3 regions of the Kitasatospora sp. GAS1066B genome follow, and region 3 is predicted to be linked to each of the others. Evidence: predicted binding sites of a transcription regulator. Region 3 holds the regulator's gene; each other region holds the start of a gene.
The links. Region 3 encodes HrcA, which represses chaperone genes, less so after heat shock. Its sites were predicted from a motif close to TTNGCACTCNGNNNNNCNGAGTGCNAA; they were not measured.

Region 1 (3,186 bases), on a different contig from region 3:
CGAGACCGCCGGCGGCGTGACCATCGGCGTGCTCAAGAAGTTGGTCGAGAACGGCCTGCTGGACCCGGCCAAGGAGACCGTCGCGATCAACACCGGGGACGGCCTGAAGACGCTGGACGCGGTCGCCGACGCCGGTCTGACCGCGACCATCCGGCCGACCCTGGAGTCCTTCCGCGCCGCCGGCCTGGCCTGACCCACCCCCAGCACTTCGCTAGCGAGGAGTAACCCCATGAGCGCGACCGTCCGCATCCCGACCATCCTGCGCAGCTACACCGACGGCAAGGCCGAGGTGGGCGTCGAGGGCGCCACCTTGCAGGAGGTCATCGCCGACCTGGACGCGAACTTCCCCGGGATCGGCCAGCGGATCCTGGACGAGACCGGCAAGCTGCGCCGCTTCGTCAACGTGTACGTGAACGACGACGACGTGCGGTTCGCCGAGGGGCTGGCCACCGCGGTCGGCGACGGCGCCGGCGTGTCGATCATCCCGGCGGTGGCCGGCGGCTGCTGACGGCCCGTCACCGCTCCCGTCAGGCGCTCAGGGCGCCGGGCCCGTGCGCCGGTCACCGGCGGCGGGCGCGGCGCCCTGAGGCGTGTCCGCGGCGGTCGTCGGCAGGGCATAGGCTGTCCCCGACTTCCGGCCCCGTTCTGGTGCGCGGCTGGAGCACGGCTCGGGGTGTCCCGGGTCCTGAGACGGCAGCTGCCGCTGTATCACCCGAATCATGTCGGCGGATCGTCAGAATTCTTTGTGCTATTCGTGAGTTTCGTCCGCTATGTCCCGGCCGAATTGGCGAGTTCTGTCGCATTCCTCCCTTGCTATCCCTTCACGGCCCCGCCGAATTTGCGCTCAGTGGGCCTGTTGCACAGGGCTCCGATGCGGATACATTCAGCCGCGGTCGATGCATTCGCCTGCTCCGTCGGCGCCAACTGGCTTCCGGGGGTGGGGCGGTGCGGCATGCGGGAGCGCGCCCAGGGGGGTTTCCTCGGGCATCTCCGCCAGACCCGCGCTCGTGACCTGCGGGCGCGTGAAGGGCCAGCACAGCACTAGGGGAGTTCGGAATGGCTCAGGGCACCGTCAAGTGGTTCAACGCGGAGAAGGGCTACGGCTTCATCGCGGTCGACGGTGGTGCGGACGTGTTCGTCCACTACAGCGCGATCCAGATGGACGGCTACCGCACCCTTGAAGAGGGCCAGCGGGTCGAGTTCGAGATCTCCCAGGGGCAGAAGGGCCCGCAGGCGGACATGGTCCGCGCGGCGGTCTGACCTTTCCGAACCTCGGAGCCTCGGCTCTCACCGAGCTGGTGGTTCAACGGCAGGCCCGCACCCACCCCCGACCGCGGGGGAGGGTGCGGGCCTGCCGTTCGTTCGCCCCGAGTTGACGTCCGGTCGCCGAAGGAGCTTGCACTCGTCATGCCGGAGTGCTAATCATTGGCGTTAGCACTCACAGTGTGAGAGTGACAAACGGACCGGGTCGGTGAGGCCCCCGGGAGCGGTAGGGGACAGGACCCCCGCATACCAGGGCCGTCCGTCGCGGGCACCACTGGTCCGAGCAGTCGACCGTGTCCTGGAGGACCACTTCCGATGGCCAAGATCATCGCGTTTGACGAGGAAGCTCGCCGCGGCCTTGAGCGCGGCATGAACCAGCTTGCCGATGCCGTCAAGGTGACGCTCGGCCCCAAGGGCCGCAACGTCGTCCTTGAGAAGAAGTGGGGCGCCCCCACGATCACCAACGACGGCGTCTCCATCGCCAAGGAGATCGAGCTCGAGGACCCGTACGAGAAGATCGGTGCGGAGCTCGTCAAGGAGGTCGCCAAGAAGACGGACGACGTCGCGGGTGACGGCACCACCACCGCCACCGTGCTCGCCCAGGCCCTGGTTCGCGAGGGTCTGCGCAACGTCGCCGCCGGCGCCAACCCGATGGCCCTGAAGCGCGGCATCGAGAAGGCCGTCGCGGCCGTCTCGGACCAGCTGCTGGCCCAGGCCAAGGACGTGGAGACCAAGGAGCAGATCGCTTCGACCGCCTCCATCTCCGCCGCCGACACCCAGATCGGCGAGCTGATCGCCGAGGCCATGGACAAGGTCGGCAAGGAAGGTGTCATCACCGTCGAGGAGAGCAACACCTTCGGCCTGGAGCTCGAGCTCACCGAGGGCATGCGCTTCGACAAGGGCTACATCTCCGCCTACTTCGCCACCGACCTGGAGCGGATGGAGGCCTCCTTCGAGGACCCCTACATCCTGATCGTCAACTCCAAGATCGGCTCGGTCAAGGACCTGCTCCCGCTGCTGGAGAAGGTCATGCAGAGCGGCAAGCCGCTCGTCATCATCGCCGAGGACGTCGAGGGCGAGGCCCTGTCGACCCTGGTCGTGAACAAGATCCGCGGCACCTTCAAGTCCGTCGCCGTCAAGGCCCCGGGCTTCGGCGACCGTCGCAAGGCCATGCTCGGTGACATCGCCATCCTCACCGGCGGCACCGTGATCTCCGAGGAGGTCGGCCTCAAGCTCGAGAACGCCGGTCTCGACCTGCTGGGCACCGCCCGCAAGGTGGTCATCACCAAGGACGAGACCACCATCGTCGACGGTGGCGGCGACAGCGAGCAGGTCGCCGGGCGGGTCAACCAGATCCGCGCCGAGATCGAGAACAGCGACTCGGACTACGACCGCGAGAAGCTCCAGGAGCGCCTCGCCAAGCTGGCCGGCGGCGTGGCCGTCATCAAGGCGGGCGCGGCGACCGAGGTCGAGCTGAAGGAGCGCAAGCACCGCATCGAGGACGCCGTTCGCAACGCGAAGGCGGCCGTCGAGGAGGGCATCGTCGCCGGCGGTGGCGTGGCCCTGCTGCAGGCCGGTATCGCGTTCGACAAGCTCGAGCTCGAGGGCGACGAGGCCACTGGCGCCAACATCGTCAAGGTCGCGCTGGAGGCCCCGATCAAGCAGATCGCCACCAACGCCGGCCTCGAGGGCGGTGTCGTGGTGGAGAAGGTCCGCAACCTGCCCGCCGGTCACGGTCTGGACGCCAGCACCAACGAGTACAAGGACCTGATCGCCGCGGGCATCATCGACCCGGCCAAGGTCACCCGGTCCGCGCTGCAGAACGCCGCCTCCATCGCGGCGCTCTTCCTCACCACCGAGGCCGTCATCGCCGACAAGCCGGAGAAGGCCGCCGCGGCCGCCGGCGGCGGCATGCCGGGCGGT
Region 2 (3,186 bases), on a different contig from region 3:
ACCACGGCGGCCGAGGAGGCGACCGAGCGGCGGCTGCGCGCGGTGGACCGGGGCGGAAAGCTGGCGGGGTGGCTGGCGGGGAAGTGAGGGCGGGGGCTCGCCTGTTCTGGCGAGGCGCTTTTCTATGCGCGTAGACAAGGCCGTCCCGTCCCCGTAGACTGACCGCGGGTACGCATCACCCGTGCGCACCCGGCACAGAGGTATCTACAGACACCCGCAACATCTGCCTGAAGCAGAGTTGGCGCGACCGCTCGGCGGCCGCGGTCCGCAGCAGTTCCTGGCCCCCCGCTTCCGCCTGGCCAGCCGGACCCGGTAACAACCCCGGTCGACGCGCGAGAGGACGACTCTCGGCGCCGTCGGGGCTTTCCCGTCCCCGGCCGCGCTACCAGGCAGCAGGAAGGACCGACCGTGACGGCCCGCCGAACGGTCGACAACCCCCGAGCCCACACGGCCGGCAGCGTCGAGACAGTCGACGCGTCCGGCCCGCTCACCGCGCTGGACGGACCCGGCGCGCTGGACGAATCCGCCATGACGGGCGGTGCCGGCGCGCTGGACAGCTCCGCCGCACCCGCCCGCGTCGGATACGGCACCCTGCTGCGCACCCCCGGCGCGTGGACCTTCCTGGCCCCCGCCCTCGCCGCTCGCCTGCCCTACGCCATGCTCAGCCTGGGCATCGTGCTGCTGATCCGCGACACCAACGGCTCCTACGGCATCGCCGGCACCGTCGCGGCGGTCGCCGCCGTGGCCCAGGCCCTGGTCGGGCCGCAGACCGGCCGGCTGGCCGACCGCTTCGGCCAGGCCGCGGTGCTGGTCCCGAGCGTGCTGGTGCACGCGGTCTCGGTGGGCGCGCTGATCGCGCTGGCCCTGGGCCACGCACCGGTCTGGACGCTCTTCCTGGCCGCCACGCCTGCCGGTGCCACCGTGCCGCAGATCGGCGCGATGGTCCGGGCCCGGTGGGTGGGCCGGCTGGCCGACCGGCCGGCCCACCTCAGCACCGCCTTCGCCTTCGAATCGGTGACCGACGAGTTCACCTTCGTCATCGGCCCGGTGCTGGCCGGTGCGATCGCCACCACCGTGGCCCCGGCGGCCGCGCTGATCACCGAGGCCGCGCTCACCCTCTTCGGCGGGCTGGCCTTCGCCGCCCAGCGGCGCACCGCCCCGGCCCGCCACCTGCCCGAGCCCGGCGCCCGGCGGGCTTCGGCCCTGGCCTCGCCTGGCGTCCGGCTGCTGGCCGGCACCTTCCTCGGCGTCGGCAGCGTCTTCGGCGGCATGCAGATCTCCGTCACCGCCACCGCCGAGGCGGCCGGGCAGGGCGGGCTGAGCGGCATCGTCTACGGGATCTTCGCCGGCGGCTCGATGCTGGCCGGCGTGCTGTACGGGCTGGTCGCCTGGCGGCGCTCGGCCCAGCAACGGATGCTCGGCAGCTACACGCTGCTGGTGCTCGGCTGCTCGACGCTCTGGGCGATGCCCAGCCTGACCACCCTGGCGGTGGCCGGACTGGTCTGCGGGCTGGCCATCGCGCCGACCCTGATCACCGGCTACACGCTGGTCGAGAGCCTGGTCGCGGACGGCGCCAAGACCGAGGCCTTCACCTGGCTGACCGGGGCGATCGGTCTGGGCCTGGCGGTCGGCTCGACCGTGGCCGGGCAGCTGATCGACGCGGGCGGACCGTGGACCGGATTCCTGGTGCCGCTGGCCGGGTCCGGGCTCGGGCTGGTGGCGCTGGTCACGTTGCGGCGGCTGCTGCAGGCTCCGGGCACTCGGGGCCGTACCGTTGCCAGGGGCGGCAGTGCGGTGACCTCGCTCGTCGGGGTGTCGGAGCACTGAGCCGGCGCGGTCGCCGGCGGGCTGGTCCAGCTCCGACATGTCGGCGCTGGACTGAACAGGCGGAATGCCGCATCATGGACCGTCGTTAGCACTCATCAGGCGAGAGTGCCAGGAGGAAGACAAAGTGCCCACGTACCAGTACCAGTGCACCGAGTGCGGCAACGGCCTTGAGGCGGTGCAGAAGTTCACCGACGAGGCGCTGACCGTGTGCCCGAACTGCCAGGGACGCCTGCGCAAGGTCTTCTCGGCGGTCGGTGTGGTGTTCAAGGGCTCCGGGTTCTACCGGACCGACAGCCGCTCCTCCTCCACCAGCTCGGTGGGGTCCTCCTCGTCCTCGACGACGGCCGCGCCGTCCTCGGGCGGGTCGGGTTCGAGCTCGGCTGGGGCTTCGAGCTCCTCGTCGTCTTCGTCGTCTTCTTCCTCGTCGTCGTCTTCTTCGACGTCCTCGTCGACGTCATCGTCCTCGAAGTCGACTTCGGCGAGCTGACGCGGCTTCCAGGTTCTTCTGCGGCAAGGCCCTTGCCGGCGCCCCGATCGGGTGCCGGCAAGGGCCTTGCGGCGTTCTGGGGGCTCTGAGTTGTCCACAGGTGCCGGGTTGTCCACAGGAATTCGGTGGGTGCTGTCGGCGGTGCCGCGCGGCGCGGATGCTGGTCCGGCAAGCCCAAACGGGCCCGCTCGACCGCACCGACAGGGGTGGATCCCATGACCACGACCACGCCGCTCACCCCCCGCCACTGCGCGCAGCAGCCGCCGCCACGCGGCCCGTCCCCGCTGCCGCCGCGGCAGACCGTCCCGGAGTTCCGGCCGATCCGACGGGGCGGGGGTGGGCGAGACCGCCTTCAGCAGGCGGTCCGCCAGCGACCTGGCGTGCTGGTCACCGGCCTGCTCGCCGCCGCCACGGCGATCGCCGCCGGTCCGCTGCGCCCCGGTGCGCCGACGCCGACGGGTCCGGCCGGCCCGCAGTCGCCGCCTGCCCAGACGGCGGTGGCACGGTGCTCCGCGGGGCGCTGACGGGGGCGGCGGTGCTCAGCGGCCGCGGCCCGTCAGCCGCCGGCTAGCCGTGGTGCGGGGGGCGCTGGCTCAGGTACCAGTCGAGACCGCGCGAGGCCTCGGATTCGCCCCACCCGGCGTCGGTGTCGTCCGCCGTCTGCCGGCTCAGCGGGTCCTTGAAGACGAGCTTGGCCGCCTTCGCGGGGGCGGCCGGGGCCGGCTTCGCGGCGGTCGACGGACTGGGCTGGCGATCCTGCTCGCCCTGGCCGTCCCGCTCGTGCTGTCCTGCCATCGTGCCGCCTCCGGTGTGGTCCGTTCCCACCGTCCAGCCTAGAACGCCGCGGGGGGCCGGGCGGCGGCCCGGCCCCC
Region 3 (3,186 bases):
TGCCGAGCGAGGCGGCCGTCATCGGGATGGTCACCGTGCAGTGCAGGTCGTCGCCGCGCCGCTGGAAGGTGGCGTGACTGGTCTCGGCGATCTCCACGTAGAGGTCGCCGGCCGGGCCGCCGCCGGGGCCGACCTCGCCCTCGCCGGCCAACTGGATCCGGGTGCCGTTGTCGACACCGGCCGGGATCTTGACCGTGAGGGTCCGGCGGGCCCGGACCCGGCCGTCGCCCGCGCACTCCGGGCACGGGGTCGGGACCACGGTGCCGAAGCCCTGGCACTGCGGGCACGGGCGCGAGGTCATGACCTGGCCCAGGAAGGAACGGGTGACCTGGGAGACCTCACCCTTGCCGCGACACATGTCACAGGTCTGCGCCGAGGTGCCCGGGGCCGCGCCCTCACCGGAGCAGGTGGTGCAGGTGACGGCCGTGTCGACCTGGAGCTCCTTGGTGGTGCCGAAAGTGGCCTCCTCCAGGGTGATCTCCAGCCGGATCATCGCGTCCTGGCCGCGCCGGGTGCGCGAGCGCGGGCCGCGCTGGCCGGCGGCGGCGCCGAAGAAGGCGTCCATGATGTCGGAGAAGCCGAAGCCCGCCGCACCCGCGCCGAAGCCGCCCCCGCCGCCGTTCGGCGACAGCGGGTCCCCACCCAGGTCGTAGACCTGCCGCTTCTGCGGGTCGGAGAGCACCTCGTAAGCGGCGTTGATCTCCTTGAACCGCTCCTGCGTCTTCGGGTCCGGGTTGACATCCGGGTGCAGTTCACGGGCAAGGCGCCGGAACGCCTTCTTGATCTCGTCCTGCCCCGCGTCCCGTCGGACGCCGAGTACCGCGTAGTAGTCCGTGGCCACCAAATGCTCCGCTTGTTCTGCCTGTGGAAAGTCCTGCTGCGACTGGTTTGCCTACTAAATCTAGTAGGGGTGCTGCTACGACTCGGCCAGGATCTGCCCCACGTACCGGGCGACCGCCCGGACCGCCCCCATCGTGCCGGGGTAGTCCATCCGAGTCGGGCCGATCACTCCGAGCTTGGCCACGCTCTCATCGCCCGAACCGTAACCGACCGAGACGACAGACGTGGAATTCAGGCCCTCGTACTCGTTCTCCCGACCGATCCGCACCGTCATCCCGCCGTCGGCGCTCTCGCCGAGCAGGCGCAGCAGCACCACCTGCTCCTCCAGGGCCTCCAGCACCGGCTGGATGGTGAGCGGGAAGTCATGACCGAAGCGGGTCAGGTTGGCCGTGCCGGCCAGCATGATCCGCTCCTCGTTCTGCTCCACCAGGGTCTCGAAGAGGGTGGAGAGCACGGTGGAGACGATCGGGCGCTCGGCCGGCTCGAAAGCGGCGGGCAGATCGTCCACCAGGGCGGGGACGTCGGGGAAGCGCTGGCCGCCGGCCCGGGCGTTCAACCGGGCGCGCAGGTCGGCCAGGGTGGACTCGCGGGCCGGCCCCGGGCAGTCGACCATCCGCTGCTCGACCCGCCCGGTGTCGGTGATCAGCACCAGCATCACCTTGGCCGGGGCGAGCGAGACCAGCTCGACATGACGCACCGTCGAGCGGGAGAGCGAGGGGTACTGGACCACGGCGACCTGGCGGGTCAGCTGGGCGAGCAGCCGCACGGTGCGGGCCACCACGTCGTCCAGGTCGACCGCGCCGTCCAGGAAGTGCCGGATCGCCCGGCGCTCGGGGGCGCTCATCGGCTTGACCTCGGCCAGCCGGTCGACGAAGAGCCGGTAGCCCTTGTCGGTCGGGATCCGGCCTGCGCTGGTGTGCGGCTGCTGGATGTAGCCGTCCTCTTCGAGGGTGGCCATGTCGTTGCGCACGGTGGCCGGCGAGACGCCGAGGTTGTGCCGCTCCACCAGGGCCTTGGAGCCCACCGGCTCCTCGGTGCCGACATAGTCCTGGACGATGGCGCGCAGCACGGAGAGCTTGCGCTCGTCGAGCTGGCGGATCTCCAGCCGGCCGACCTCGCCGCCCTTGCCCGCGCGGGCCGCCGAGCTGGCCCTGGCGCTGCTGCGAGCCGGGCGGGCGGCGGGCCCGGACCGACCGGTCGACTGGTCGCCGACCGGGTCACGGCCGCTCTGACGCGGGTCGGAATCAGGTTCGTCGAACATGGCACGCACCTCCCTCTTCGCGCGTTGTCCAGGTACCAGGCCTGCATGGCAAGCACCGTGCCGAGTGGCTCGGCGGGTACTTCGTCGGATCGGGCTTGGCACTCTGCTCTGTGGAGTGCCAAAACCGTACCTGCCAGTGTAAGGCCCGGGTCCGACGGCAGGAACGCCCTGGCCGTGGATGCCGCGCGGATCACTCCGCGTAGCATCCCGCCGGGACGGACGTGACGCGCGACGCGCGAACGCGCCCGACAAGGGTGGTGCCCGCCGCCCGGCGAAGTGGCAGCATCGATAGCAACTGAGACCGAGGCGGGCAGAACCGCCTCGGCGATGGAGATCTGAATGGACAGAGGAGCAGCCATGTCGGCGTCCGGCCCCCACACTCGTTTTGCTCCCGACCGTGGGCTGTCCACGCGGATGGTCACCACGATGTTCCTGATCGGGCTGCTGTACGTCGGCTTCACGGGTGTGCTGATCGTCCTGCTGAGGGGCGCCTGGCCGCTGATCGTGGTGCTGATGGGCGGGCTCTTCGTCGCGCAGTTCTGGTTCAGCGACAAGATCACCGAGCGGGCGATGGGTGCCCACCAGGTCACCCCCGAGCAGTACCCGCAGCTGCACGGCACCATTGACCGGCTCTGCGCGCTGGCCGACATGCCCAAGCCGCGTGTCGCGGTCGCCGACAACGACATGCCCAACGCCTTCGCCACCGGCCGCAACCCGGAGAACGCGGTGGTCTGCGTGACCACCGGCCTGCTGCGCCGGCTGGAGCCGGAGGAGCTGGAGGGCGTGCTGGCGCACGAGCTCTCGCACGTCGCGCACCGGGACGTCGCGGTGATGACCATCGCCGGCTTCCTCGGCGTGCTGGCCGGCGCGATCACCCGGATCGCGCTCTACAGCGGCATGATGAGCGGCGGCAACCGGAACAACAACAACAATGACAACGCCGCGATCCTGATGATCATCATCCCGATCGTCAGCGTGGTGGTCTACGCGATCAGCTTCCTGCTCACCCGGCTGCTCTCCCGCTACCGCGAGCTGGCCGCCGACCGGGCCGCCGCCCAGCTCACCGGCCGGCCCAGCGCGCTCGC

Region 1: a site for HrcA is predicted at 1,396-1,422, ahead of groL (chaperonin GroEL). Genes of this name have one in related genera too.
Region 2: a site for HrcA is predicted at 1,913-1,939, ahead of ABH937_RS12680 (FmdB family zinc ribbon protein). Genes of this name have one in related genera too.

The regions. Positions count from the first base shown of each region.
Region 1 covers NZ_JBGCCO010000030.1:65,926-69,111, forward strand. Annotated here, with positions in the region: gene thrC (threonine synthase) at 1-193, shown strand, start outside; gene ABH937_RS29080 (MoaD/ThiS family protein) at 230-508, shown strand; gene ABH937_RS29085 (cold-shock protein) at 1,057-1,260, shown strand; gene groL (chaperonin GroEL) at 1,579-3,186, shown strand, end outside.
Region 2 covers NZ_JBGCCO010000009.1:167,073-170,258, reverse strand. Annotated here, with positions in the region: gene ABH937_RS12690 (potassium/proton antiporter) at 1-87, shown strand, start outside; gene ABH937_RS12685 (MFS transporter) at 529-1,827, shown strand; gene ABH937_RS12680 (FmdB family zinc ribbon protein) at 1,952-2,314, shown strand; gene ABH937_RS12675 (hypothetical protein) at 2,530-2,838, shown strand; gene ABH937_RS12670 (hypothetical protein) at 2,882-3,109, opposite strand.
Region 3 covers NZ_JBGCCO010000006.1:111,111-114,296, reverse strand. Annotated here, with positions in the region: gene dnaJ (molecular chaperone DnaJ) at 1-841, opposite strand, end outside; gene hrcA (heat-inducible transcriptional repressor HrcA) at 917-2,101, opposite strand; gene htpX (zinc metalloprotease HtpX) at 2,459-3,186, shown strand, end outside.